Regions from separate parts of the Edwardsiella piscicida genome, predicted to be linked through region 1. Evidence: predicted binding sites of a transcription regulator. Region 1 holds the regulator's gene; each other region holds the start of a gene.
The links. Region 1 encodes PurR, which represses purine synthesis genes. Its sites were predicted from a motif close to CANGCAAACGTTTGCNTG; they were not measured.

Region 1 (2,184 bases):
CCAGCGCCGTCTGTCCACCGTCGGCAATCCACTGCCACAGCAGCTGCGCAAACAGCAGCGGCCGCTGCGGACCGAGCAGCTGCGCCAGATCCAGCGCCGACAGGGCAAAGGCCAGGACGCAGAACATGGGCAGGCGTAGCCCCGGCAGCAGCTGCGGCACCACGATGCGCCACCAGCCCTGCGCCGGGGGATAGCCCAGCGCGGCGCTGATGCGCAGCTGCCGCTGCGCGGCGCAGCGGGCGGCCAGATTCAGGGTAAGCAGATAGAAAAAGGGGGTCTCTTTTAACAGCAGGAGCAGCGAGAGGCTCAGGCCGTAGGGATCGTTGGGAAGCGGCAGATCGGGCGGCTGCTGCCAGTCAAACAGCGGCGCCATCAGGCGCCACAGCAGGCCGGTTGGCGCCAGCAGCATCAGCAGGCCGGTGGCCAGGGCGATGTGGGGGGCTGCCAGCAGCAGCGCCGGCGCCAGCGTGTGCTGACGCTGACGCCGTAGGGTGAGCCCGGCCAGCGCCAGCGCCAGCAGCAGGGCGCCGCCGGAGGAGCCTAGCGCTATCCACAGCGACAGAGCCAGGCTGCGGCCCAGCGCGGGCCACTGCAGCAGCTGCAGCAGCGCCTGTCCCGCATTTTGCTCGGTCAGCGGCAGTAGGGTCGCCGGAACCATCGCCGCCAGCGGTAGTGCGCCGGACAGCAGCACCAGCGCGGGAAACAGGACCAGCCGGGACACGCGCTTAGCGGCGGTAGTCGATGAACGGCCCGTCGGCCACGGAGCGACGCTCAACCAGCTTAGGATGCACTTCGATGGTTTGGGCGTCTTCGCGCTTGCTGGTGATGCGATCGAGCAGCATGTCGAATGCCATGGCGCCAAGGCGCTCCTTGGGCTGATGAATGGTGGTCAGCGCCGGGGTAAAGTAGCGGGCGTTGCGCACGTTGTCGTAGCCGATGACGGAAATATCCTGCGGTACGCGCAGCCCCATCTCGTCCGCGGCGCAAATGGCGCCCATCGCCATGATATCGCCGCCGACAAACACCGCCGTCGGGCGCTGCTTCTGCGACAGAATGTTTTGCATCGCCGCATAGCCAGACTCCGGCTCGAAGTCGCCTTCGACCAGCCAGCTCTCCTGCGGCGTGATGTTGGCCTCCTGCAGCGCCTTGAGGAAACCGCGCAGGCGACCGCCGCCGGTGTTGCGCGATACCGGGCCGGTGATGGCGCCAATGTCGCGGTGGCCGCGCTCGATCAGGTAGCGGCCGGCCAGATAGCCGCCCTCGAAGGCGTTGTCCTGGATAGCATCGGTAAAGTCGCTGCGGCGGGTGCCCCAGTCCATGACCACCATCGGGATATGACGGTAGTCCTCAAGGATCTCCAGCAGGTTCTCCGGATATTCGGAGCACATCACCAGCAGGCCGTCGACGCGCTTTTGCGCCAGCATAGCCAGGTAGGCTTTCTGCTTCTCCAGATTATTGTGGGAGTTACACAGGATCAGGGTATAGCCTTGGCTGTAGCAGCTATTCTCTACCGACTCGATGACCTCGGCAAAGTACGGCGCCTCGCTAGAGGTCGCCAGCAGGCCGATGGATTTGGTGTGGTTGACCTTCAGGCTGCGGGCAACGGCGCTGGGGGAGTAGTGTAGTTCTTTAATGGCCTCCCAGACGGCGGCTTTGGTCTCGTCGGCGACAAAGCGGGTTTTATTGATGACGTGAGACACCGTGGTGGTCGATACGCCTGCGCGCTTTGCCACATCTTTAATCGTTGCCATGAAACAAATGACTCCTAGGCGTACGCGCTGCGTCGCCGTTTTGTTAATCGTTTGCCTGCGTGCATCGGAAAATACGCCTGACAGCGCGGCTCGGCGCCGGCGCGTTTGCGCAATAGGGTGACGTTTGCCATTTCTTGTTTAGAATTATAGCGTCGGCACGCGGCAGTAAACCGCAAATTCTGTCTGATCTCAGGCAAAAGGGGAAGCACTAATTGGCGATTTGCGCAGGATGTAATCATAAGATTTTCTGCGTGTTTTAAGATGTGATTTATGTAAAAATGATTTAACACGGGTTTTGTGCGAATTCTTAAGTCAGTAAAAATTGATACAGAACGTAAAACATGAGGTGTCAGGATGGAAAACGATCTGAAGTATTCTCTGGTAACAACGGTGGTGGCGCTGGCGCTGATCGTCGTGGCCAGCCTGATCGCCG
Region 2 (2,184 bases), 440 kb from region 1:
GTACCAACGGCGTTGCAACCTACCGCAACAACGGCTTCTTCGGTCTGGTTGACGGCCTGAACATGGCTCTGCAGTACCAGGGTAAAAACGGCGCCAAAGGCGAAAGCAACAACGGTCGTGACGCCCTGTCCGAGCAGAACGGCGACGGCTTCGGTATGTCTGCCTCCTACGATCTGGGCTGGGGCGTGAGCGCTGCGGCGGCTTACTCTACCTCTAACCGTACCCTGTCTCAGAAAAATGCCGGTGGCCTGATTGCCAGCGGTGACAAGGCTCAGGTATGGACCACCGGTCTGAAGTACGACGCCAACAACGTCTACGTTGCCGCCATGTACGCCGAAACCCTGAACATGACCCCGTACGGTGACGACGGTATCGCCAACAAGACCCAGAACTTCGAAGCCGTGGCTCAGTACCAGTTCGACTTCGGTCTGCGTCCGTCTATCGCCTACCTGCAGTCTAAAGGCAAGCAGCTGGGTGCAGACGCTAACCAGGACAAAGATCTGGTTAAATACGTTGACCTGGGCGCGACCTACTACTTCAACAAAAACATGTCCACCTACGTTGATTACAAAATCAACCTGCTGGACGGTAACGACGACTTCTACAAAACCAACGGCATCACCACTGATAACGTGGTTGGCGTAGGTCTGGTTTACCAGTTCTAATCCCGCGCGGCCACCGGTCGCCATGGATATCCGATCAGGCAGGGCTTAGGCCCTGCTTTTTTTTGTTTTTTTGCGCGACGCCGACGCTCAACGCCATGCTGCTTGCGTTTGTTTTTACAGCATTAATTCCGTATTCCCCGCCCTGCGCACCACTTTATCGTCTTTTTCAGCCAAACGGTTGGCAAGGGTTTTCCATAGCGGTAATCTGTCTCTCCACTGGCTTAACTGGACACATGGAAGCTCTCGCATGTTTGAAAACATCCCTGCTGCACCCGCCGATCCAATCCTGGGGCTGGCCGACCTGTTTCGCGCCGATGCGCGCCCGCATAAAATCAACCTGGGCATCGGCGTCTATAAAGACGAAAGCGGTAATACGCCGGTGCTGACCAGCGTTAAAAAGGCCGAGCAGTACCTGCTGGAGCATGAGACCAGCAAGAACTACCTGAGCATCGACGGGATCGCCGCCTTCGGCCAGCGAACCCTGGAGCTGCTGCTGGGCAGCGACAGCCCGATTATCGGCGCCGGGCGAGCGCTCGCGGCGCAGACGCCCGGCGGCACCGGGGCGCTGCGCGTCGCCGCCGACTTCCTGGCCAGTAAAACCTGTGCCAAACGTATCTGGGTGAGCAACCCCAGCTGGCCGAACCACCGCAGCGTCTTCAGCGCCGCCGGACTGGAGGTGTGCGAATACGCCTACTATGACGCCGATAACCACTGCCTGGACTTTGCCGCCCTGCAGGAGAGCCTCTCCCAGGCACAGCCCGGCGACGTGGTGCTGTTCCACGGCTGTTGCCATAACCCGACGGGGATTGACCCAACCGCGGCGCAGTGGGAGGCCCTAGCGGAGATGTCCCGCAGCAATGGCTGGCTGCCGCTGTTCGACTTCGCCTATCAGGGCTTTGCCCACGGGCTGGAAGAGGACGCGCAGGGGCTGCGCCTCTTTGCGGCCCGCCACGACGAGCTGATCGTCTGCAGCTCCTACTCCAAGAACTTTGGCCTGTACAACGAGCGCGTCGGCGCCTGTACCCTGATCGCCGCCGATAGCGGCAGCGCCGCCAACGCCTTCAGCCAGATCAAGGCGGTGATCCGTGCCAACTACTCCAACCCGCCGGCCCACGGCGGCGCGATCGTCGCCACCATTCTGGGCAACGATGCGCTGCGCGCCATCTGGGAGCAGGAGCTGACCGATATGCGCCAGCGCATCCAACGGATGCGCCAGCTGTTCGTGAATACCCTGCAGGAGAAAGGCGCCGATCGTGACTTCAGCTTTATCATCCACCAAAACGGCATGTTCTCCTTCAGCGGGCTGACCAAAGAGCAGGTAGGCCGTCTGCGCGACGAGTTCGGCGTCTACGCCGTCAGCTCTGGGCGCATCAACGTGGCGGGGATGACGCCGGACAATATGGCGCCGCTGTGCGAAGCCATCGCCGCCGTACTGAAATAACCGTGGGATAGCGCATACGGCGGGCCACCCTTCTCCGGGGGCCCGCCGTTTTTTATATCCCTGAGGGTTGCCTGTACG
Region 3 (2,184 bases), 750 kb from region 1:
GCCACCATGCCATGGCCGATGATCATCGCCACGCAGGCATAGGCCCCGCGGATTTGGCGATGGGTCGCCGCGACGGCGGCGAAGATGTTTTCTTCGCTCAGCGGATAGTGATCGTAGCGATCCAGCTCGTAGGCGAAGATATTCAGCAGGATCTCGGAGTCTGAGGTGGTATTAACATGGCGGCGGGCATGCTCAAACAGCTGCTGCTTTAGCTGATGGGCATTGGTCAGATTACCGTTGTGCGCCAGGGTGATGCCAAAGGGGGAGTTAACATAGAACGGCTGAGCCTCCGATGCGCTGGCGCTTCCGGCGGTGGGATAGCGCACGTGCCCTATCCCCATATTTCCCTGCAGGCGCTGCATATGGCGCGCCTCAAACACATCACTGACCAGTCCATTGGCCTTACGCAGGCGGAAGGCATGGTTATCATCGATGGTGACGATGCCGGCGGCGTCCTGGCCGCGGTGCTGCAGCACCGTCAGAGCATCATAGATAGACTGGTTTACCGGTGTAAAACCGGCGATACCGACAATACCGCACATGTTGTCATTTCCTCATCAGCGTTACCGGAGCGGCAGCGACGGCATGTGCTCCGGCAAGAAACTCGACGTGCTTTGCAGATAGTCAAATGACCACCTGATGATAGGGCTAAACTGCGGGATCAGCCGGGACTGCTTCCACTCCTCGCTTTGCGCCATCGCCGTGAAGGTGTCCATAAAGAACAGCAGCGCGGCGACGATCAGGATACCGCGTATGGCGCCAAAGCAGACGCCCAGTACCCGATCCGTCCCGCTCAGCCCGGTGCGCTCCACCAGGGAGCCGATCACATAGTTGACGATGGCGCCGACGATCAGGGTCGCGACAAACAGCACCGCTATCGCAATGCCATTGCGCACCAGCGCATCCTCAAAGCGGGTAAAGAAGGCGGCCAGATAGGGATAAAAATGGCTGGCGACAAAGAACGCCGCTCCCCAGGTAACCAGCGACAGCGCCTCGCGCACAAAGCCTCGGATTAAGCTGACCAGTGCAGAAAATCCGACGATGCCAATAATGACCCAATCAATCCAAACCATGACAATTCCAACGCATGAACTGCCGCAGATGTCGCCCGCGGCGCATTCTAACAGAAAAAGAAAACGTTTGCGTAGCAGATTTCCGCCGCGCGGCATAAATAAATCCGCCGCGTCCACCGCCCGTTTTCACGAAAAAAACGGCCCTGTCCGCCGCAGCGAACAGCGCCGTCGAACGCCGTTACGCGGTGCTTAGCGCACGCTGTAATTGCGGATCTGCCCATTCAGGCCGCTCAGACTGTTCAGCTCCGGCAGCGCCGACTGCAGCTTGGCGCGCGACGCCTCTGGGCCCACGAACAGCCGGTTGATCTCACCCTGCACCGGCGTCGCCGGTACGCTATAGACCCGATAGCCGGACAGACGCAGCTTGGCGATGATTTCATTCACCTTGCTCGCGTTACGCAGCGCGCCGAGCTGCACCACATAGGCCTGACCGACCGGCGCTTTCTCGCCGGCGTCGCTCTTGGCGACGGGCGCTGGCGGCGGCGGTGTCGGACGACTCTCAGGCGGCGGCGTCACGCTCTTCACCGGCTCGCTGGCTTTGGGACGACTCTCCGCGACCCGCGTCGGCGGCTCGCTGGCTTTCGGCCTGCTCTCCTGCGGCGACGGCGCGCTGATCGGTGGCGGAGCCGTACGCGGCGGCTGTGGCTCCGGCGCTCGGCTCTCGACCGGCTTCAGCTCCACCAGCTCGCCGCGGGTATGCGCCGGGGCTGTCGCCGGCGCGGGTACAGCGGGCGCGGTAGCGCCAACCGACGCGGCTGGCGCCGCGCCGGCGCCGGGCAACGGCGTTTCGCCCAGCGGCTGGGTGACCGGCGGAATGGCATCCGTCGGATCGTCCTCGCCCGGACGCGGCACCAGCGGGATCGCGGCGAACTCATCCTGATAATGTTTTTTCTGGCCATCCAGCAGACCGGGCAGAATGATCACCCCCAGCGCCACCAGGATCACCGTACCGACCAATCGGTTCTGAAACTTACTTGCCACCCGTCTCTCCTGACGCGAGGGCTGCCATCACGTGAGCAACCGTATGGAAGGAACCGCAGACCACCACCGTATCGTCGGCGGCCGCGTCGGCCATCGCCTGACGCCAGGCCTGCTCAACGCCGTCAAACGC

Region 2: L1P05_RS06080 (amino acid aminotransferase) is a predicted target of PurR. The motif match lies at 833-850, and genes of this name have one in related genera.
Region 3: cvpA (colicin V production protein) is a predicted target of PurR. The motif match lies at 1,130-1,147, and genes of this name have one in related genera.

What each region holds. Positions count from the first base shown of each region.
Region 1 is NZ_CP090968.1:1,784,291-1,786,474, forward strand. Features, by position in the region: gene L1P05_RS08170 (ABC transporter permease family protein) at 1-721, opposite strand, end outside; gene purR (HTH-type transcriptional repressor PurR) at 726-1,751, opposite strand; gene cydH (cytochrome bd-I oxidase subunit CydH) at 2,106-2,184, shown strand, end outside.
Region 2 is NZ_CP090968.1:1,346,052-1,348,235, reverse strand. Features, by position in the region: gene ompC (porin OmpC) at 1-665, shown strand, start outside; gene L1P05_RS06080 (amino acid aminotransferase) at 913-2,106, shown strand.
Region 3 is NZ_CP090968.1:2,537,492-2,539,675, forward strand. Features, by position in the region: gene purF (amidophosphoribosyltransferase) at 1-542, opposite strand, end outside; gene cvpA (colicin V production protein) at 564-1,073, opposite strand; gene dedD (cell division protein DedD) at 1,263-2,054, opposite strand; gene folC (bifunctional tetrahydrofolate synthase/dihydrofolate synthase) at 2,044-2,184, opposite strand, start outside.